DNA from 4 places in the Paenibacillus sp. FSL H8-0315 genome. Region 1 is predicted to be linked to each of the others. Evidence: riboswitches for the same ligand, from Rfam matches in the RefSeq annotation. Region 1 holds a riboswitch; each other region holds the start of a gene.
The links. A riboswitch is a leader RNA that binds a small molecule or an ion and turns the genes downstream of it on or off. The one in region 1 is predicted to bind thiamine pyrophosphate.
Positions count from the first base shown of each region.

Region 1 (5,526 bases):
ATCAGCACGATTTTGGGCAAAAGACCAAAGCCGAACCAGATAATGAGCAGGGGTCCGAGCGCGATGGAGGGAACATTTTGACTCAGAATAATAAGTGGATAAAAAGCCCGTCTAGCCCAAGGCAAAAGATGCAAAAGCAAAGCAACGATCAGGCCTACCCCCGTACCAATGGGAAAACCAATTAAAGTGAGCCGCAGCGTAGCCATCGTATGAGCCCAAAGACCAGAAGCGTTACTGGTGGATTCACGAGCAATATCAGCAGGACTCGGCAGAATCCAGGATTCAATATGAAATACAGATACAGATAGCTGCCATACGGTTAAAAAGAAGACGACCGCCACAAGGGGCGGCCATATTAGCTTCCAGGTCGATCTCACGGCCGATATTTCTCCGTCAATTTATCCATGCTGATTCCGTTAGGATTATGAGCGATTTTGATCTGCGAAATTACGCTTGGACTGCCTGCTTCGATCAACGCCTCCTGCATCTGACGCACAACCTCCAGCAGCTCGCTAAGCTCACCTTCCATTGTGGTTTCCAGCGGATTCACTTGATGTTTAACACCGGATTTCTGAATGACCTCAATCGCTTTATCTACGTATGGGATGGAATCCTCATTGTTCGGAGTTTTTGGAATTACTTGAATGCTTAGTAGGGTGTTAGCCACAATAATCAATCCTCTCATTTTATAAGGTAAGTTCAAAAAGCCAACTTTGATAACGAAGTAATTCATTACAATTGTTGTTTACTCCGCCGGTAAAAAATCATTACTGAATGCACTAGCAGCATCCAGCGGTTTATCCAGCAACTTCAGATCGTACATCCAGTCGCCATAATTCTGCCAGACCTCGGTTTTTTGCTCGCCCCAGCGGGCAGCATCGTCCTTGTATTTTGGGCTAAGCCATTTTTGGCTAGCTAGGACAAGGTCGGCGTCCAGGTCAGGAACGGCCTTCGATAACATACCGGCAGCCTCTTCCGGATGATCAATGGCATATTGATAACCTTTTGATGTGGCTTTCATGAAGGCCTTCACCAGATCAGGATGATCTGCAATTTGCTTCTCACTCGTCGTCAGCACAGGCGTGTAATAATCGAGCTGTGGCGCATAATCCTTTAAGTACAGCATATCCAATGGCTCGCCACGCAACTCAGCCTCAACACCAGTCCAAGCGTAGAAAATCCAGGCGAAATCAATGTCACGTTTGACGGCGGTAAAATAATCAGCTTCACCGATACTGATCAGCTTCACCTTTTTTACATCGCCACCTTCAGGATCCATGATAGCTTTCATGGCTGCTTCTTCGGCCGGTGAGCCCCAGCCTCCGTAGGTTTTACCTTCAAAATCCTTTGGTGATTTAATATTGCGATCTACTGGAGCAGCGAATCCCGACGTATTATGCTGAATAATAGCTGCTATCGAGACAAGGGGTACGCCTTGTAGACGGGCTAGTGTTAATCCTTCTTGGGCGCTGATGCCAAATGCGGCTTCGCCAGAAGTAACCATAGTATCAGAACCCGCTGCGCCTGGCTGAACGATCTCGACGTCCAAACCTTCTTCAGCGTAGTAACCAAGATCCTTAGCTACGTATAGACCGGTATGATTCGTGTTCGGTGTCCAGTCGAGTGCGACTTTAACTTTGGTGAGCTCTTTTGGAGCATCCGTCCCAGCCGCAGCAGTTGGATCAGTAGCATTTGCTTTGTTTCCGGCTGTATTCCCATTGTTGCTTCCGCATCCGGCAATGGCAAGAATGAGTACACAGGTGAGGCACAACGTAAGTGCTTTTTTGAGGTGCATGTCTTCTTCTCTCCTTTAAGGTTACAAGAATCCCGTCTTCACAACATGAACCGTAAAGTGTAGTATGTACGTTTTTCTACATCTTTTAGTGATCTTACAAAAAAAGCGCCCCGAGTGATCGGGACGCTGGCTTGGCGCAAGGTTAGTTAAGGTCACAGGGACCAGAACCAATTGGCGATTCCTACGCTGGCATTATCCAGATCAGGTATAAGGGTCAGTATCTTGTGGGATACAATCTCAGCCGGCCAATTCCAGCACCCCTGGTTCTATGAAGTTAACGGGTATTTCTATGTGCAATATAAGTAAGTATAAGTTTTGTACCCATACTTTATATCTTATATTTCTCGCATACGGTGTATTATAGACGGCTGTACTCGGAATGTCTAGTAGTGCACTCCTGAATTTTTCCAATCCAGTAGTTTCTTTTTTGCTAGTCTAGATCTTTATATTTCTTGCGGTGACGCCGTTTAAGCTCACTAACCAGCGCCCCTAGCGTGAGGACAACGCTGATCAGAATCCCGCTCATGATCACGAAGAGGGCAAGAAATTCAAAGGGAGAATAACCAATCATTTTACTCCATTGAATCTTTCCATCCAGATCGTCAATGACCTGATTCATGCCGTAAATCCCGCTTACTACCGTAAATACAGTAAGAATCATCAGCAGATTATCCCGTCGCTTGGATTGAAACTTATCCTGATACTGAAACAGGTCATTTAAGGTTTCTTTCACTTCCTCGAACAAAGCGTCGTTTCCGTATACTTTACGCAGCTGAAGAAATATCTCCCGGCCCTGCGACTGGGAAATCAACTCCAAGAAGTAGAACTTTGCCGAGAACTTATTAATGGAGTAGATTAGATTGTCTATTTCCTCATAATCATGATTAATCCGAAGTCGGGAGTGCATATTGGCGAGCTTTAGCAGAACGATTTTGTGGAAAATATTGAGTAAAAATCCGTAATAATATTGCCCGTACATCTGGTTGGCTAGACTAACAGCAATCTCCTGTTCAGCGCGGGTCATGCAGCAAAAGGTTTGCTCATTCATCATATAATATGTGTCTGGACCCCAGCGATTATAGGAATGCTCATGACAATAGTTTGCAATATACGCAGGATCGCTGGCACTGGCATAGGGCTTTCCGTTTAGATCAATTCCATCAAGCTGTGAAGCACGATAGCGCAGATTTACACTAATCTCATCAGAGCTTTCTTCATTCTGAAAGCCATAAAAAGCTTGCACCTGCATTCTTTCATCTACGAAAAAAGGAAGGGTCTCGAAATAAGCCCCATTGATATCCGATTGATCCAGATATGGCTCCAGTCCATCCACCAAATTTCGGAAGACAAAATCCTCTACCATCTCATAGGTCTGTTCCCCGCAATGAATATAAGTGTAATCATCCTGTATGAAGGTATTCTCTAGCGCACGGAAACGATCCGCGAATTCTAGGGCAATACTAAAGGGAATTGAATCCCCCTCCAGCTGGACACGTATCGTCACGAATCCAAGCTGAAAAGGACATATGAATATATCCGTCGAGAGAATTTTGAAAAATATAGATTGCTGCGGAATCTCCAGAATGCAGTCGAGATTATTTACTCTGGAAAAACGGCGAAACGAGTCGGCATCCTTCCTGCGTGGAAAAAGGACATGTGCAGCAAACGGTAAATAGGTGCGCTCCATTCGTTCATGGGAAACACAGTAGCCATCTCCGTAATAGGCAGCTTCAAGCTCTTTATTATCCAGAAAAAAACGTGTGAAGCCGTCGTTCTGTAATTGCTGGATAAGCTGCTTAGAATCGCCCTTTTTTATAGAAAAGGGAAATATAAACTGCATGAGCGCAGTATGTAACAAAGGCTCAGTTGAAGACTCATTCATTCATCGTCCATCCTTGTGCTCAGAATATGCTTATAGATCACATTACCCTAAAAGGATAACGTTGATACTGTTCTAAATACGGGAACTCTTTCCTTTCACCGCTTGCATGGACTGGAACCTCCATGCGGCAATGCTTAGCAGAAACAAGAAGGCGGCAAAAGCGGCGAGTAATCCGGCTGTTTGTGCCACTTCTAAATGGTCCATAGACCAGCCCATAAACAGAGGTAGCAAAGCACCGCCAACACCTCCGGAAGCAATCATAATGCTGGGTGTTGACTCTTCGGTGCCAGGCAGCATTTTGCTGGAGAAGACTAAAGCAATGGAGAAAATACCGGACATAAACAGCCCCAGCAGCAGAATTACAATGAAAGCAGCCATTCGATTGTCAGTGAACGGAAAGAGTGTCAGCAGTAACAAGGTTAGTAAACAGCTGCTGAGAATGTACACGCGGTAAGATATTTTTTCGGCAATTACACCCGCAAACAATCTTCCTGTAGACATCGCCAGCCAAAAGAAAGTGACTGTCAGTGCTGCGGCAGACTCCGTCATCCCTAGCTTGGCAATAAAGATAGCCGGCATAAAGTTGACTAAACTCATCTCTGTGCCTACATAAAGAAAAAAGAAAACGATGAAGATCCCTAACAGAATCCATTGCTTACCTTTATACGGAAATTTTTTGTTAGAACGTGAGCTTGAGGATTGCGAATTGTCTGCTCCTTGGACAGAGGCACGTTCATCCAGCATTCGTTGTAGATTACCGAAGTGCCCTCTTGTCCAGAGGATAAGAGAAATTAAGGAGAAGGCAGCGACGATTAGAAAGGCCAATCTCCACGCTCCGGCAGCAATGAGTGGACTGGCGATAAGCGGCATCACGAGTGCGCCTATCCCGAATAGCACTTCAAGCCGGCTCATTGCAATAGCAGTTCCTTCGGTTACAGCACCAATAATAATGGTGCCGATAACCGCTTCGATCATCCCGAAACCAAAACCTGCGGCAACAGCGATAACATACATCCAGCCCCAAGGCGGTAGAAAGGCGTAGGCAATTTCTGCAACTAGTAGAAGACTGGTGGCAATGAGGATGCCTCCACGTTTACCGAAGCGGCGATTAAGCAGGGGAGAGACCAACACGCCTGCTAAAAAACCAGCGAATTGACTAAAGATTAATTCACCGCCAGCACTATAATTTTGATCATAATGTTGCAGTAGAACGGGCAGAATAGATCCCAGCACAACATGTGCCAGACCGATAACGAAGTAGGAAAGACAGCCGATCCAAATCAGTTTTTTCACGAAGTAAGCTCCTTATCTTGAAGTAGTTTATGAAGTAAGGTCGGATTCAATGTGAACCTGAAGGGTACATTATAATAAGCACCATTGTTATGATAAATCCAAACGGTGAGCTTGGATATATAAACTTTTGTTTACATGCTTGAAGGGAGAGATTTACGTAATGGATAACAAACAACTGGAGCAACTCATTATTAAAGCATTGGATGACAACAAGTTCGGTTCCTTTGGTACGATCGAAGAAGGAAATAAGCCGAAAGTACGTTATATGGCCATTTTCCATGAGGGTTTGAAGATTTATTTGGCTACAAATCGCAAAACTCATAAAGTGGAGGAGTTATCCGATAATCCGAATGCTTTTGTACTGCTTGGCTATGAGGCAGGCGGAAGCAAAGATGTGCTGGAGATTGAAGCAACTGCTACCGTCTCTAAGGATGAAGGCTTGCGCTCCAAGGTATGGAATAAAGAGCTGGAGCCATGGTTTACAGGACCTGATGATCCTAATTATGTAATTCTGGAGCTTACTCCAACACGTATTGAGTATGTAGGCAGCAATAAA
Region 1 covers NZ_JBBOTA010000001.1:3,806,575-3,812,100, forward strand. The annotation lists gene MHB56_RS16585 (ABC transporter permease) at 1-377, opposite strand, end outside; gene MHB56_RS16590 (thiamine-binding protein) at 374-667, opposite strand; gene MHB56_RS16595 (ABC transporter substrate-binding protein) at 746-1,795, opposite strand; TPP riboswitch at 1,957-2,067, opposite strand; gene MHB56_RS16600 (hypothetical protein) at 2,226-3,677, opposite strand; gene MHB56_RS16605 (MFS transporter) at 3,750-4,970, opposite strand; gene MHB56_RS16610 (pyridoxamine 5'-phosphate oxidase family protein) at 5,131-5,526, shown strand, end outside.

Region 2 (5,526 bases), 1.7 Mb from region 1:
TTACTCACGGTACAACAGAGGCAGCCTTTATAAAAGATGGGGCAGAGAGGCAACCTCCAACCCAAATTGCAAGCGTATACAAGTTCAATTTTACAAACCAAGTTAAAACAGGATATCAATCCGTTAGGTATGATCCTAATCGCGGTGCACAATTGTATGACTCATCTTTAGGTTATGGTTTTGTTCAAGAGACCAACGCTTTACCCGCCAGAGAAGTGCACACCGACTCAATTACATCCGATGGAACAGGTTTTTTCATCACAGAACCTATTTTTTTTGCTGAACCTAAATCTGAGAAAGATAATTATAACAACTACGGAATGGCGTTTCGAATGGATGCTCCCCCTGGAACCTACAACGTATATGTAAAAACGACTTCTGACGCAGAGGATGGGATCGTGTCAGTATCCGGAATGCAGACCAGCCGCTTGTTGAAAAGTGGACATTGGGACGCTGCAAAGCTTGTACCCGTCAAGCATACGGCTGTAGCCAAAGGGAAAGAGTGGACTTATACGTATGTAAACGGCCGTGACCATATAGATATTGAGATCGAACCGAACAAAGTGAACACAGCTGTGGGGATTGAGGAGATCATACTGGAACCGATTTTGCCTCAGCATAGAGCAGTTGGAGCTCTTCCGAATTTATTTATACTTGGAGATTCTACGGTCAAGTCCTACACCTTCGACGAAGCACCAATGAGTGGTTGGGGCCAGATTATTGGCAGTATGTTTAATCAACATAAATTGAGTGTAACTAACTATTCCATGGGGGGACGCTCGTTTAAAAATGCCTATACAGAAGGTCGACTGAACGACATTTTACTGAATGGCAGCATTGGGGATTATGTGTTTATTCAATTCGGACACAATGATGAGAGCGCAGATGAGTTCAGACGTTACGGCAGAGGTTCGACAGAAGCAATGTATGAAAATTACCTTAAAGCAGTCTATCTCCCTGCGATTCAAGCCCGGGGTATGATACCAGTACTGGTAACCCCAATGTCCAGAATTAAAGGGAATGCAAGTCCGGGATATATCTATGAAAATTCTTTTAAATCAAGAAAGTTTGTAGATATTCTTAAACGGGTCGCAGATGAATCTGGAGTTACACTTATTGACCTTAACTCGGAAAGTCTGAAATATTATAACGAGATCGGTGTAGAAGCAATAACATCCCTCTTCATGTCAATTGAAGCCGGAGAAACGCCAGGCAAAACAAATGACGGAAGTTACGCTAACGGGCATCCTTCAAAGAAAGTCGATGGGACTCATTTTAAAGAAGCGCTCTCCAAACAATTTTCGCGGATGATTGTTACGGAGCTTGTAGAGAAAGGTGCTACTGGCGATTCTACTGCTGCCTCCATTACTGCTTACCTTAAAGGGAACGTTAAGCATGCGGCACTAACAGGGAACTGGGGTAAGATTTTTCCGGAAATAACGAATGATACGACGACTGGGGAAGCTGCTTATTACCGTAATCAAATTGAGAAATTAATCCAGCTGGGAGTAATGGGCAAAGACCGTCAAGGAAATTTTAATCCGGATACGGTGATGACAGTTGCTGAATTCACACGCAGTATTTCTAAGTTAATGAAAGTGGAAAGATCAGATCTTGCCTATTATCCGAAAGGTAAGCTGTCACGTGAAACGATGGGTGCTATTCTCTATGACGTTTACCAAATAAAGTTTGCTAATAAACCTAAGTACATGACTGATTATAACGGCATAGCAGTAGTGCCAGGAGATCCTGGCTATGATTCGAATCTGGAGCCAGGAGCTAGAGGTGCGATGTACTATCCTCTTGTATCCTGGACGCAGCTTGTTGATACAGCGGACATTTCTCCTTATTTAATTTCAAAAGTGAAAAGTGCATATGAATTAGGACTCATTAGATCTGAAGTGGGGATTGCCAGAGGCGAAATGGTCAATGGGACAGAACTAGAACCTAAAGCTATAGTGACCCGGGAGAAAGCGGCCAAAGCTCTGTACTTTATGTGGGTGCTGGAACATGAAGTGAATGCAGAAAATCATGTTTCTTCTCTAAAATAGTCAGGGTGAACAATTCAAGGCACAGCAGCGATGCTGTGTCTATTTGTATGCAGTGAATTCCTCTCCACTTACAGCAGTGTATCTCTCACGGTTGTTTATTTGTACTTTCATTGTGGTAAGTAAGATTCGTAAAGCGATTTAAGAAAATGATAAACCCAGCGTATAAACGTGTATAGTTGTGCCATCCTAAGACGATCAGTTAACTATCAATTTGCTTAACGAGAGGAGATAGGGAAGATGTCAGGCAACAATAAACAAGCTACAAAAACCTTACCCCCACAGGAGCAGCATCATCAGCCAGGGATTGAGAGTGAAATGACGCCGCTGCCCAAATACGAGCCGGCAAATTATAAAGCAGCAGGTAAACTACAAGACAAGGCGGCGTTAATTACCGGTGGAGACAGCGGAATTGGGCGTGCAGTTGCTGTGCTTTTTGCTAAAGAAGGCGCTGATGTGGTCATTTCATATCTTAATGAACACTCAGATGCAGAGGAAACTAAACGTCAGGTTGAGCAGGAAGGCCGCAAATGTATCCTAATTCCAGGTGATATCGGTGACGAGAAATTCTGTAAAGATCTTATTAAACAGACGGTGGAGGGCTTAGGAAAGCTTGATATTCTCATCAATAACGCGGCAGAGCAACATCCGCAAGCTAAGATCGAGGATATTACTTCCGAGCAGCTAGAGCGTACTTTCCGTACGAATATATTTGCGATGTTCTATTTAACAAAAGCAGCTATGCCTCATTTAAAAGCAGGATCTACAATTATAAATACAACTTCAATTACCGCTTATCGCGGAAGCCCGCAGCTGCTGGACTATTCATCAACTAAAGGAGCTATTCTTAGCTTCACACGATCCTTGTCCACGAATCTGGCAGAGAAGGGCATACGGGTAAACGGTGTTGCACCAGGTCCAATCTGGACACCGCTGATTCCCTCTACCTTTGATGCAAAACAGGTTAGCGAGTTTGGAGGTACACAGCCTATGAAACGGCCTGGACAACCAGAAGAGCTGGCACCAGCCTATGTATATCTGGCCTCTGACGATTCCAGTTATGTGACTGGACAGGTTATTCATGTAAATGGTGGCGAGGTAGTAAACGGTTAGATCAGTACAGCTAATGTGAATAAATGGGTGTATTTCAATAAAAAAATATGTTACTATAAACCACGTTAGCATTTTAAAATTGTATATTTATGTCACTAGGGGTGCCGATTGGCTGAGACGGAATGGATTTCCGGACCCTTTGAACCTGATCTGGTTAAGACCAGCGTAGGGAAGTGGAGAACGAATTTCTGTTGTCGGGCTATTTGTAGTGCCGTCTATATACAGATTCTGACTGCCTTCCTTACGGGGGGCAGTTTTTTTGTTTTTTACTGACCTACAGGGAAGTGAGAGAGGAGATCGTGATGTTGCAAGCTGAGATCCATCTAATATCAGACGGCAAGCTACAACTGAGACATTTTGTTGAACTAGCTGTCACGGTGCAGACATGGGTCGATTATATTCACCTGAGAGATAAGCAATGTCCTGCATGCGAACTGCTCGCTGCGGCACAGCAGCTGTTGGCTGCCGGTATGCCCGCTACCAAACTGATAATCAACGACCGGATAGATGTAGCATTGGCAGCTGGTGCCGCGGGGGTTCAGTTGGCTTGGCACAGTCTGAGTCCGGTTACAGCCCGGCGAATTGCACCTCAGCTTCGGCTGGGGAGATCGGTTCATTCTCCGGAAGAAGCGGCGAATGCCTCAGAGCAGGGAGCTGATTATTGCTTGTTTGGTCATGTATTTCCCTCGGATAGCAAGTTAGGGCTGCCCGCACGTGGGTTAGAGCTGCTTGCAGAAACGGTGAAGACCAGCTCTATTCCTGTAATTGCGATTGGCGGAATTAGCCCCGCTAATGCGGCGCAGATCATCAGGAAAGGTGCGGCAGGAGTTGCTGTGATGTCCGGTATTTGCGGAGCGGATGATCCTTATGAGGCCGCCAAAGCTATTCATAAGGCGGTTCATTCATAGCCTGGAGGTAACAGCATGGGCGAAGGGGGTGATTCAGAATGAAGCTGTTGATTAACGGGAAATCCGCAGAGTGTTCTGGTGGTATTCAAACTATAGCTGATTTGATCAGTCTTCCTGAGTGGTCGGGTCGTCTGATGATCATTGAGCTGAATGGAGAAATTGTCAGTAAGGAGAATTATGAAAGTACTGCTCTGAGCGAGGATGATCGTTTGGAACTGGTGCACTTTGTTGGTGGGGGTTGAGATGGAGCGGTATAGAATTTTGAGAAATTTATACGAACCAAAGGGAGGTAATTTCATGCATGACCCGTTACATATTGGCGGCATCGAATTAACCAGTAGATTATTTATCGGAACCGGAAAATATAGCCGGAATACGTTGATCCCCGAAGTGATCGCAAGCTCTGGTTCTCAGGTGATTACTGTAGCGCTTCGCCGAGTGGACCCGCAAGGTGGAGCAGAAAATATCATGAACCACATTCCCGGCCACATGACTCTTCTGCCTAATACCTCAGGAGCGCGTACAGCGGAAGAGGCAGTCCGTATTGCAAGATTAGCAAGAGCTGCGGGACTGGGGAACTGGGTCAAGATCGAAGTGATCAATGATCAGAAATACCTGCTTCCAGATAATCTGGAGACCATACGAGCTACAGAGATTTTAGCAGCGGAGGGTTTTGTAGTATTGCCATATATGAGTCCGGACCTTTCGGCTGCTTTACGTCTGAGAGATGCCGGTGCTGCTGCTGTGATGCCGCTTGGTGCGCCGATCGGGACGAATCGCGGCCTGCGCACTAAGGAGCTTGTGCGTATTCTTATTGAAGAAGTGAATTTGCCGATTATTGTAGACGCCGGGATTGGCAAGCCCTCGGAAGCGGCGGAAGCAATGGAGATGGGGGCCGCTGCTGTTCTGCTTAATACGGCTATTGCAACGGCACGTAATCCGCTCGTCATGGCGGAAGCGTTCCGCGAGGCGATATCCGCTGGCCGCAAAGCTTATTTGGCAGGACTCGGTCCTGTAGAAGAAGTTGCTTTTGCTTCGTCACCGTTGACTGGATTTTTGAACTGAATTTGATAGGTCACGAAAGGAGGGAAGATTAGCATGAGCTTTTTTGACACACTGGCCCGCTTGGAGCAGTATCCTTATGAGCAACTGTGGAAGGAGTTCCGGGAGGATGACGTTAAGCGGGCGCTTGGAAAAGACAAGCTGAACGAAAATGATTTGCTGGCATTGCTCTCTCCGGCAGCAACGCCGCTGCTAGAGGAGATGGCGTTGGCTGCACAGCGACTGACCCGTGCACATTTTGGTTATTCGATGCAGCTGTTCACACCGATGTATCTTGCGGATTTTTGTGTGAATCATTGTACCTACTGCAGCTTCAGCTCCATTTATGATTTTCCGCGCAAAAAGCTGTCCTTGGAGGAGGTTCGCAGGGAGGCTGAGAAGATTGCAGCTACAGG
Region 2 covers NZ_JBBOTA010000001.1:5,474,045-5,479,570, forward strand. The annotation lists gene MHB56_RS23670 (GDSL-type esterase/lipase family protein) at 1-2,051, shown strand, start outside; gene MHB56_RS23675 (SDR family oxidoreductase) at 2,289-3,161, shown strand; TPP riboswitch at 3,249-3,350, shown strand; gene MHB56_RS23680 (thiamine phosphate synthase) at 3,464-4,069, shown strand; gene thiS (sulfur carrier protein ThiS) at 4,108-4,311, shown strand; gene MHB56_RS23690 (thiazole synthase) at 4,367-5,134, shown strand; gene thiH (2-iminoacetate synthase ThiH) at 5,168-5,526, shown strand, end outside.
Region 2: linked by a shared signal. The riboswitch ahead of MHB56_RS23680 (thiamine phosphate synthase) and the one ahead of MHB56_RS16595 (ABC transporter substrate-binding protein) in region 1 are both predicted to bind thiamine pyrophosphate.

Region 3 (5,526 bases), 1.2 Mb from region 1:
TACAGCAGAGCAGATAGTCTTGGCTCGCTACGGGTCACGTAGGAAGCACTCAGTAGGTACATTTCCTCGAATAGCTCGTCCAGCTTAGCATCCAAATCAAAAGTGAACAGGTATGCACGAGACTGGTCCACTTCTTCTAATAAGGGAAGGACAATTTCAGTGTTAAAATGAACCCAGCGGACATCCCAAGGCTCGCCTGGGTCAGAGCCGTATTGCTGATAAGCCCCTTTGGGGTACAGAAAACCTCGTCCTCTACTCATCGGAATACGTTCGCCCTCATGGAATACATAACCCTCCCCACCAAAGATCAAATGCAGGTTATAACTCCCCAGAAACCCTTCGCTTCTTCTCTCTGTATGTTGTGGAAAGTGAGTGTAATGTCCCAAAAATTCAGGATAACAGACATATTTTGAAAAAGCCGGTGTCGGCAAATACCATTGTTTCTTCATGTTTGGCAGCACCCATTTCTGTAGCGCAACAGAGCGCAAGTTGGATTAAGGCAATGAACGCAAGATTGTTATATGATAGCAATATTTTGTTATATAAGACCTCTTAACATTGATACTACAATAGAATTATATAATATTGAAAGCATATTTTTAATACTTTGGAGGTAATGATGAAGAAACCTGTCGCAACTGAAAAATTCGAGCTTGGCGTCTGTTATTATCCGGAGCACTGGCCAGAAAACATGTGGGAGGACGATTATCGCCGGATGCGTGAACTCGGCTTTACGATCATTCGGATGGGGGAGTTTGCTTGGTCTATTTTTGAACCGGCAGAAGGGCAGTTTCAGTTCGGGCTCTTTGATCGGGCGATTGATCTAGCACATAAATATGGTCTTCAGGTTGTACTTGGTACTCCGACGGCCACGCCTCCAGCTTGGTTGACTGATAAGTATCCCGAAGTTTTAAATGTAACCTACGAAGGTGTTACACTTCAGCATGGCATGCGCCGTCATTATAATTACAGCAGTCCTAAATACCGGGAACTGTGTGCACGTATTGCAGAACAAATGGCTGAACATTACGGCAATCATCCGGGTGTAGTTGGCTGGCAAATTGATAATGAGCTCAACTGTGAGATCAGTGAATTTTATTCGGAGAGTGACCATAAGGCTTTCCGGGAATGGCTACAGCAGAAATATGTTACACTTGAGCATTTGAACGAGGCTTGGGGAGCTGTTTTTTGGAATCAAAGCTATAGTGACTGGTCTCAGGTCTATCTTCCACGTCCGACTCCAGTACCGAAGCAACCCAATCCTCATCAGGCATTGGATGAAAAACGGTTTATTTCGGACAATACAATTTCTTTTGCCAAAAACCAAGCGGATATCATCCGTAAACTTGCCCCTAAGCAGTGGGTAACCACGAACGGTCTGTTCGGGCATCTCGATAGCCATGAAATGACGGATGAACTGTTGGATTTCTTCAGCTATGATTCCTATCCTCAGTTCTCTACTATTTTTTATGACCCGAATGAGCGGAATCCGCTGAATGATAGAGGCTGGGGACTGTCGTTATCTGTTGTTCGTTCGATATCCCCGAATTTCTGCATTATGGAGCAGCAGTCGGGCCCGGGTGGCTGGGTGAACCGGATGGATATGCCTTCTCCAAAGCCCGGGCAGATGCGGTTATGGACTTATCAGTCGATCGCTCATGGAGCAGATATGGTGTTATATTTCCGCTGGCGGACAGCTACGATGGGCAATGAAATTTATTGGCATGGAATCAATGACTATCATAATCAGCCTAACCGGAGAGTGCGGGAAGCGGGGCAGATCGGTCAGGAGCTGGCAGCAGCAGGTCATGCGTTTGTCGGTACTCGTAATCAGGCTAACATTGCTATTGTTCGTGATTATGACAATGAGTGGGATGGAGAATACGATGTTTGGCATGGCCCGTTTATGTGGAAGAGCAATAAGGAGTGGTACAAGGCGCTTCAGCAGAAGCATATCCCGAATGACGTACTCTATTTACGCAAAAAAACAACGCTGGAGGAGCTTGCAAGGTACGACGTGCTTATCTATCCTCACCCAGCGATTATGACAGATGAGACAGCAGCACTGCTGGATGAATATGTTCAGCAAGGCGGCAAACTGATCTTCGGCTGTAGAACCGGCTATAAGGATGAGCGCGGTCAATGTAATATGCGTCCTTTCCCAGGTGCTGCTAAGGATCTATGCGGGATCACAGTTGAAGAATTCACAATGGTTAAGGGCAGTCGTCAGCCAACAACAATTAGCTGGTCAGGCGCGGCCGAAGTCGTTACGGGAGCAGATGACTTTAATGATATTCTCAAAATAGAGGAAGCTTCGGTTGAAGTGATGGCGGTTTACGCCTCTGATTATTATGCAGGAAAACCGGCGGTATCTAGAAATCGTCGCGGCAAGGGTGAGGTTTGGTATTACGGAGCCGTATTTAATGAACAGGCAGCGGCTGAGATCATAAATTTAATTGATCTACAATCGCCAGCAGATTGGCTGGAGCTCCCAGAAGAGGTAGAACTGCAAGTCCGTACCGGAGCTTCTTCCAGTTATGCTTTTTTGCTTAATTATAGTGAGACTCCTGTCACGATCCATCTTCATGAGACCAAAACAGATTTACTGAGCGGCACAACATTGTCGGGTGAGGTGCTTCTGGAAGGATTTGGGGTACTGGTGTTAAACTAACGTATACATTGATCTCACATTTGAGTAGATTTGGATAATTCTCTCTTTTCGGTTATACTTTGAAGTAGCAATTATATAGTCACGGGAGCTTGGTGGGACCAGGCTGAGAGGATAGTTATAACTATCGACCGTCAAACCTGATCTGGATAATGCCAGCGGAGGAAATGGAGCTCTATTTCTATTTGTCTACTCTAAGGCCGCATCTTATACAGATGTGGCCTTTTCTATGTGTGGGGAGTAGACCGTCTCCGCTTGATCAAATCACCTTATAGGAGGAATTGAGATGACAAGCGAATTGAACAACGATCCAATCAATCTATCAGCTTTTCCAGCAAGTCAAAAAGTGTATGTAAAGGGTTCACGGCCTGATATACAGGTGCCTATGCGGGAGATCTCACTTAGTCCAACTGCGGGTATAGACGGCGAAGAGGAGAATGCCCCAATTCATGTCTATGACACAAGCGGGGCTTACACGGATGCTAATATTCATACTGATATTCGTCAGGGGTTAGAGCCCAATCGTCTAAGCTGGATTGAGGAACGAGGGGATGCGGAAGCGTACGAAGGAAGAACCGTGAAGCCTGAAGATAACGGGAATGCAACGGGAAAAGCTGTGGCGGAAGTGTTTCCAGCGCTCCATAGAAAACCTTTGCGAGCGAAAAAGGGGCGTAATGTCTCTCAAATGCATTATGCACGCAAAGGGATTATTAGTTCGGAAATGGAATACGTTGCGATTCGTGAGAATGTGGCACCGGAATTTGTAAGAGATGAAGTAGCCCGCGGCCGCGCCATCATCCCATCGAATATCAATCATCCAGAGAGTGAACCGATGATTATTGGACGCAATTTTTTAGTGAAGATCAATGCCAATATAGGAAATTCCGCAGTATCCTCATCCATAGAGGAAGAGGTAGAGAAGATGAGATGGGCCACCCGCTGGGGTGCAGATAATATAATGGATCTCTCCACAGGTAAAAACATCCATACGACACGCGAGTGGATCATCCGTAATTCTCCTGTTCCTATTGGCACGGTGCCTATCTATCAAGCGTTGGAAAAAGTGAATGGGAAAGCGGAAGATTTAACGTGGGAAGTGTACCGTGATACGCTCATTGAGCAAGCGGAGCAAGGGGTTGATTATTTTACCATTCATGCGGGGGTTCTGCTTCGTTATATCCCGTTGACGGCACAACGTATGACTGGCATTGTTTCAAGAGGTGGTTCCATTATGGCGGCATGGTGTCTTGCGCATCATCAAGAGAACTTTTTATATACACATTTTGAAGAGATATGTGAAATCATGAAGCTGTACGATGTTTCTTTTTCCCTAGGCGATGGATTACGTCCGGGTTCGATTGCTGATGCGAATGATGAAGCACAATTTGCCGAGTTAGAGACGTTAGGTGAATTAACAGCTATAGCTTGGAGTCATGATGTACAGGTGATGGTAGAGGGTCCAGGACATGTGCCGATGCACTTGATTAAAGAGAATATGGATAAGCAAATTGAAACCTGTAACGAAGCCCCTTTTTATACATTAGGTCCACTGACTACAGATATTGCGCCTGGTTATGATCATATTACCTCTGCTATAGGTGCAGCGATGATTGGTTGGTTCGGTACAGCAATGTTGTGTTACGTAACTCCGAAGGAGCATCTTGGCCTGCCTAATAAGGAAGATGTACGTGTAGGGGTCATTACTTATAAAATAGCGGCTCATGCCGCAGATTTGGCGAAAGGGCATAAAGGAGCACAAGACCGGGATAATGCTCTTTCGAAAGCCCGTTTTGAATTTCGTTGGCGTGATCAATTTCATTTATCGTTAGATCCTGAGCGAGCGCTAGAATATCATGATGAGACATTGCCTGCGGAAGGCGCTAAAACAGCTCATTTTTGTTCCATGTGCGGGCCGAAATTTTGCAGTATGAAGATCTCTCATAATATCCGTAATACGACGAGAATTGAATCAGGAATGCAAGAGAAGGCGCAAGAGTTTCTCCAAGGCGGGAGCCTCATTTATAGATAACTTTTTCTGCTAAAAAGAAATATCTAAAAGAAGTCGTCATTGGCGGCTTCTTCTTTTATACTTTGAATAGATAGGAGTTGATGAAATGGAAGCGATGCGTTCAGAGGAAGCCATTTTAGAGGATTTAAGTAATAGTTTCTATCATTTTTTTGGATTGAAAGTCCTTCATGCTACCCCAATAAAACGTGGCTGGTTAAATCTTAAGTGGAAAATCACAACGGAATCAGGACCATTTCTACTTAAACAATACAACAAAAAAAGATATAAATTGTATAACCCAGAAGAACTGAGCTTCGCCTTTTCTCAACAGAAAAGATTGTATCTACAGGGACTCCCATGTCCCGAATTGTTGGCTTATAACCATAAAGTTTTACTGGAATCAGATATGGGAGAGACGTTTATGGTTATGGAATATTGTGAAGGGCGTGTCATAGAGCCGGGTAAAATTAACATCCTTCAAATGTTTGATTTGGGTCGTGCCACAGGTAAAATGCATCGTTTATTAAATGATGGGACCCTTAGTTTGAAAAGAACCCCACAATTTATTCCCCAAAGCCCTGAGGAACGTTTAGAACATTGGAATGTACTCCTACAACAATCAAAGGAAATGGGCAAAACTTCACTCATCACTGACCTAGAGATACAACTGAGAGCGACTGAAGAAATAGATCCGGAAATATTCGAAGGACTTGAAGCTGGATGGGCACATCGTGATTTATGGGTTGATAATCTTTTATTTCAAGATAGTCAATTGTCTGCAATTCTAGATTTTGATCGGTTCAAATATGATTATCCGCAGCTTGATGTTGCACGTGCAGTGATGTCATGT
Region 3 covers NZ_JBBOTA010000001.1:2,580,150-2,585,675, reverse strand. The annotation lists gene MHB56_RS11115 (helix-turn-helix transcriptional regulator) at 1-449, opposite strand, end outside; gene MHB56_RS11110 (beta-galactosidase) at 620-2,671, shown strand; TPP riboswitch at 2,743-2,852, shown strand; gene thiC (phosphomethylpyrimidine synthase ThiC) at 2,955-4,697, shown strand; gene MHB56_RS11100 (phosphotransferase) at 4,783-5,526, shown strand, end outside.
Region 3: linked by a shared signal. The riboswitch ahead of thiC (phosphomethylpyrimidine synthase ThiC) and the one ahead of MHB56_RS16595 (ABC transporter substrate-binding protein) in region 1 are both predicted to bind thiamine pyrophosphate.

Region 4 (5,526 bases), 2.4 Mb from region 1:
ATTACAAGATTAGACCAGCCGTAATACTTAATTTTATCTGCCACAATGCGGATGATGTCGCTGTTAAATAACATCCCGGTCTTTACGGCATCTGGTTGCAGGTCAAGTCCTATAGAATCAAGCTGCTGATTTATAGCTTCCAGAGTCACTGGATAAACCCCTTGGACACCCAGCGTATTCTGCGCTGTCACAGCTGTAAGGATGGACATGCCATAGACAGAAAGCTCCTGAAAGGTTTTTAGATCGGCCTGAATGCCAGCACCACCGCCGCTATCGGAGCCGGCAATGGTTAGAGCTTTGGATATAATCATCGATTTCACTCCTTTGAGGGTCATTAACTGAGCTGTTTGATACTAGATCTTTCTAGGAAGACTTCTGGCGTGACCCATGTCAGTTGATTTAGAAACTCAACCTGAAAGCTTCCCGGCCCTTGACCAGTTGTTAATTCAGCGGCGATTTCAGCGGCTACTCCATAGAAGGAGAGGGCTTCCACTGCGGCCTCCAACGAGGCACCTCCACTTACCGCGAGAAATGCACCCACAACAGCGCTGAGCAAGCAGCCAGTTCCTGTAACTTTCGTGAGAATAGGGTGACCGTTGCTGGCAATATAAGTGTTTTTTCCATTCGTGATCACATCGTCTTTTCCAGTTATGATGACCACACAGCTTAACTTCCTCGCAGCAGCTTCAGCCAAAAGGACTACATCGCCTTCACCTTCGCCAGCATCCACCCCTTTAATGGACCAACTCTCTCCAATGACATTAGCGACTTCAGCTACATTCCCCCGCAGTGCGGTGATTTGCATCTCATTCACTAGCTTTTGAGTGACAGCGGTCCGATAAGAAGTTGCGCCTGCACCTACCGGGTCAAGCACTAGGGGAACCCCGTGTTTATTAGCGGATTTACCAGCGAGCAACATAGATTGAATGGCGTAGTCATTGAGTGTGCCTATATTTAGAACTACAGCAGACGACATAGCGGCGATGTCGATCACTTCTTCGTGGGCATCCGCCATAAAGGGAGAGGCACCCAGCGCCAACAGACCGTTGGCTGAGAAATTGGCTACTACAATATTAGTGATGTTGTGGATCAAGGGGTTGGATTCCCGTACTTTGGCTAAGTAACTCATCATAATTCCTCCTCAAGCTTGAATGAATAACCAACTAAACGTTACAGATTGATAAAAGCTTCTTGTGCTTTAATATCTTCTGGTAGAAGATCGTTGGTGGATAACCACTGCTGAACCTTTTCCCAAGATGTCGGGTCTTGATAACCAAAAGTTTGATCGCCTGCATTCATCAGCGGCAGTAGAATTTCAAGACTTTTTTTCTCAATCTCCTTGTCGAGCGGTGAAGTTGCATCTTCATGTGCAATCAGTAAATCCAGGGCTTGTTCAGGATTCTGCTCCACAAATTCCTGTCCTTTTGTTATGGCATTTAGAAATTTTTTAAAGTAGGCTTCAGAATTTTGCAATCCTTGTTCGCTGGCCACCAGCACAAGCTCATAATAGTCAGGTACTCCGTAATCCGTTGGATTAAGCGAGGTGACCGGATGTCCCTCTTTTTCAAGGATCAGTTGTTCATGGTTGATGAATCCGCCCATTATTGCGTCCACTTGTCCTGTAGAGATCGCAGGGATAAGGTCAAAACCTACATCAATCAGCTTGGCGGATGAAGGATCGCCTCCATCACTCTGGATCATTGTCCGAATCATCGCTTCATAGAGCGGAATGGAGGAATAGCCGATTTGTTTTCCCACGAGCTCTTTGGGACTATGAATACTGCCTGCTTGAGGAACCATCAGATGATTCAGTGGATGCCGCACGATTGCTGCAATCGAACGTACAGGGATTTTCTCTCCGCGTGCCATAAGCACCTGAGGCTGATAACTGAGCGCTAGATCAATTTGATTTGCTGCTACAAGCTTTAGGGCGTCATTGCTGTCCGCAGGCATTTTGATCTCGACATCCAAACCTTCCTCTTGGAAAAATCCTTGCTGTTGCGCAGCGTATAGAAAGGAATGAACGGCATTGGGATACCAATCAAGCATAATCGTCAGCTTGTGTGACTGCTTATTATCGGTATTGGAGGAACCGGTTTGGGAGTTGTTATTTAGCTTGTCTGCCTTCCCGCAGCTGCTTAAGAGCAAAAGTGTGCATACTAGAAATACAGAAATAAGTCCTCGTTGTGGGGATTTTAAATGATTCATTGGTTAGATCCTCTTTTCTTTAAAAATAATTGTTCGAGTAAAGCTATCGCCAGAAAAAGCACAACACCAAGCGCGGACAGCAGAAATACAGCCGCGAACATTTCATCGCTCTGCATATTTCCGGCCATTCTGCGGCTGAAGTAACCGAGTCCTTTACTGCCGCCGAGCCATTCCCCGATAGTAGCTCCGATGACGCAGTATACAATGGACAGCTTTAAGCCAGAGAAAAAAGCAGGCAACGCCAGTGGAATTTGGGTTTTGACAAGCAGCTGCCAGCGGTTTGCACCAAATGTTAATAATAAGTCCTTGTAAGTCTGGCCACTTGTACGAAGTCCATCATATGTACTCACTACAACTGGAAAAAAAGCCGTCAAAAACACCACAGCCACTTTGCTCCACAGCGAATATCCGAACCACATAATAAAAATGGGCGATAGCGCAATTAATGGGACCGTCTGGCTAATGATAAGGAAGGGATAGATGGCCTTTTCTACGGGGCGAAACAGGAACATTCCAATACCCAGCAATACACCAAAAATCACAGAAAGGACAAAACCTACCAGTATCTCCTGCAACGTCGCTAATAAATGCTGTCCAAATAATAATTGCCTGTGCTCGATCAATGCGATGCCAATAGATGAAGGTGCAGGGAGAATAAAGGCTGGAATCAAGTGAAGGCGAACAGCTGACTCCCAGATTACAAGAATGAGCAGTACCAGAAGAAGGAAGGGACCATAGTTGTCTAGATGTTTTTTAAAAGGTATAGGTTGCATGCAATCTTCGCTCCAACTCTGCCCGTAGTGCTATAAACCGGGGTTCATAGTTCATCTTATAATGTCTTGGTTTTGGTAGATCGACAATGATCTCCTGTAATTCGCTGTGCGCACCGCCAGATAATAAATAAATTCGATCACTGAGCAATAGTGCTTCTTCCAGATCATGAGTGATGAGCATAATCGTCTGATTCAGTTCACCCCATAACTCCAACAGCCAACGGTGTATCTCACGTTTGGTCATGGCATCGAGAGCGCCAAAGGGCTCATCCAGCAGCATAAGGCCACTTCCGCCTCCAGCCACTAAGGTGCGCAGAAATGCGACTCGCTGTTTCATTCCTCCCGAAAGTTCATGGGGATAAGCCTTCTCTACATCTGTTAAGCCGAAGCGGGCCAACATTTCCCGAATCTGAATGATTGTTTCCTGTTTACTAAATCTGGGCATGATCTCCCAGGGCAAAAGGCAGTTGTCGAGCACTGTTCTCCAAGGCAGCAATAAATCCTGCTGAGGCATATAAGCGATCTGACCTAAACGACTAGCGGTTGAGGGGAGCGTAGGGAGTTTTATTTTTCCATGAGTAGGTTCGAGTAAACCGGCAACCGTTTTGAAAAATGTGCTTTTCCCGCATCCGCTAGCACCTACTACGGAGACGAATTCCCCTTGCCTGATATCCATGGATAGTTTTGCGAATACAGGGGGTTGTTCAGTTTCCGGAAAAGAGTAGGTTAGGCCTTGAATAGATAAAATGGTCGTGATGATCTAACCTCCTAATATTTTTGTGGAGCGCCTAAACAAATAAAGACCCATCCATTTCCAGAGGAAATGAATGGGTCAAAAAGTTCATTCTGCATAATAACACTTAACATGCTTGATGAAAATTCTGCTCCACTTCCCTCCGCTGGTATGATCCAGATCAGGTTCCAAGGGTCCGGAGCTTGAAGCTCCGTCTCAGTCGGCCGACTCCCCTAGTGAAATAACAGGTCCATATTAATTTGTTTATAAATATACCATATCTTTCTGAGAAGTAAAGAGAGAAAGAAGTGAAGGATTAATCCAAGATTGGGTAAGATATAAGTAGAAATCTAGTTAATATTACAATTCCGATGTACATAATCGGAAAAAAGTATTGACGATCATGTGATGGCAGTGTACTATTCAATTTACCGGAAAAAAACCGGATAGAGAGAGGGGATTTAATAATGAAAAAATGGAGTTTAACTATTATATTGGCGTTAACCGTGGTCCTTGTAGCGGCTTGCGGCAATAATTCGAATACCAATACGGCTGCTGAACCAACAGCTGGAACGAATGGTGGAGCAGCATCTTCAGCGCAAAACAGTTTGGAGGCTGTGAAGGCCAGCGGCAAATTGCGGATAGGTACAGAAGGGACTTATGCACCTTTTACTTATCATGACACTGCGGGGAAATTGACGGGTTTTGACGTGGAAATTGCCGAAGAAGTAGCCAAACGTTTAGGTGTTGAAGCTGAATTTTTTGAAACTCAGTGGGATGGTATTTTTGCTGGGATGGATGCGAAACGGTTTGATGTCATTTTTAATGAAGTTTCCATTAACGAAGATCGCAAAGTGAAATATGATTTCTCTGAACCCTATATTGTATCCAAGGCAGTATTGATCGTGAGCGAAAACAATGAGGATATTAAGACCTTTGCTGATCTAAAGGGTAAAAAAGCCGGACAATCCCTGACCAGTAACTTATCCGACATCGCTCGTGAGAACGGTGCTGAAATCGTAGCTACGGACGGTTTCAATCAAGCGATGGACCTGCTGACTTCGGGACGTATTGATGCAACTGTGAATGATGGCTTGTCTTATCTGGATCTGAAAAAACAAAAACCAGATGCAAAAATTAAAGTGGTTGATGAGATTCCTGAAGGCTCACAAAGTGCCGCGGTATTCCTGAAAGGCAATGATGAGCTGGTGAATGCGGTCAGTGATGCGATTAAAGAGATGAAAAGTGATGGAACGTACTTGAAAATTTCCGAGAAATACTTTGGAGCTGACGTTTCAAAATAATACAAGGCTAGCAAGGCTAATTAAGCCTAGAAGCTAAAAAGGATGTCTGAATAATGGATGACCGCAAAATACAAATTTTCTTAGATACACTGCTACCCCTGCTTAAAGCCGGGGTGGCTTTTACCATTCCGTTGGCGCTACTTTCCTTTGTGCTTGGATTGATTTTGGCGATCCTAACCGCGTTGGCACGTCTTTCACCGTGGGTAATTCCGAAGCTAATCGCCCGTTTTTATGTATGGGTCATTCGGGGAACCCCGTTGTTAGTGCAGCTATTTATTATATTTTATGGTTTGCCGGCTGTTGGTATTGTACTCGACCCTTTCATTGCCGCCACCATTGGATTTACCCTTAGCGTAGGGGCTTACTCATCGGAAATCGTACGCGCTGCTATCCTGTCGATACATAAAGGCCAGTGGGAAGCTGCCTTCTCAGTCGGGATGACTCGTGGGCAGGCTCTGCGCCGCGTAATTCTGCCACAAGCTGCACGCGTTTCTGTACCGCCGTTATC
Region 4 covers NZ_JBBOTA010000001.1:6,158,168-6,163,693, forward strand. The annotation lists gene thiD (bifunctional hydroxymethylpyrimidine kinase/phosphomethylpyrimidine kinase) at 1-311, opposite strand, end outside; gene thiM (hydroxyethylthiazole kinase) at 335-1,129, opposite strand; gene MHB56_RS26760 (ABC transporter substrate-binding protein) at 1,171-2,208, opposite strand; gene MHB56_RS26765 (ABC transporter permease) at 2,205-2,981, opposite strand; gene MHB56_RS26770 (ABC transporter ATP-binding protein) at 2,962-3,657, opposite strand; TPP riboswitch at 3,856-3,959, opposite strand; gene MHB56_RS26775 (amino acid ABC transporter substrate-binding protein) at 4,182-5,018, shown strand; gene MHB56_RS26780 (amino acid ABC transporter permease) at 5,072-5,526, shown strand, end outside.
Region 4: linked by a shared signal. The riboswitch ahead of MHB56_RS26770 (ABC transporter ATP-binding protein) and the one ahead of MHB56_RS16595 (ABC transporter substrate-binding protein) in region 1 are both predicted to bind thiamine pyrophosphate.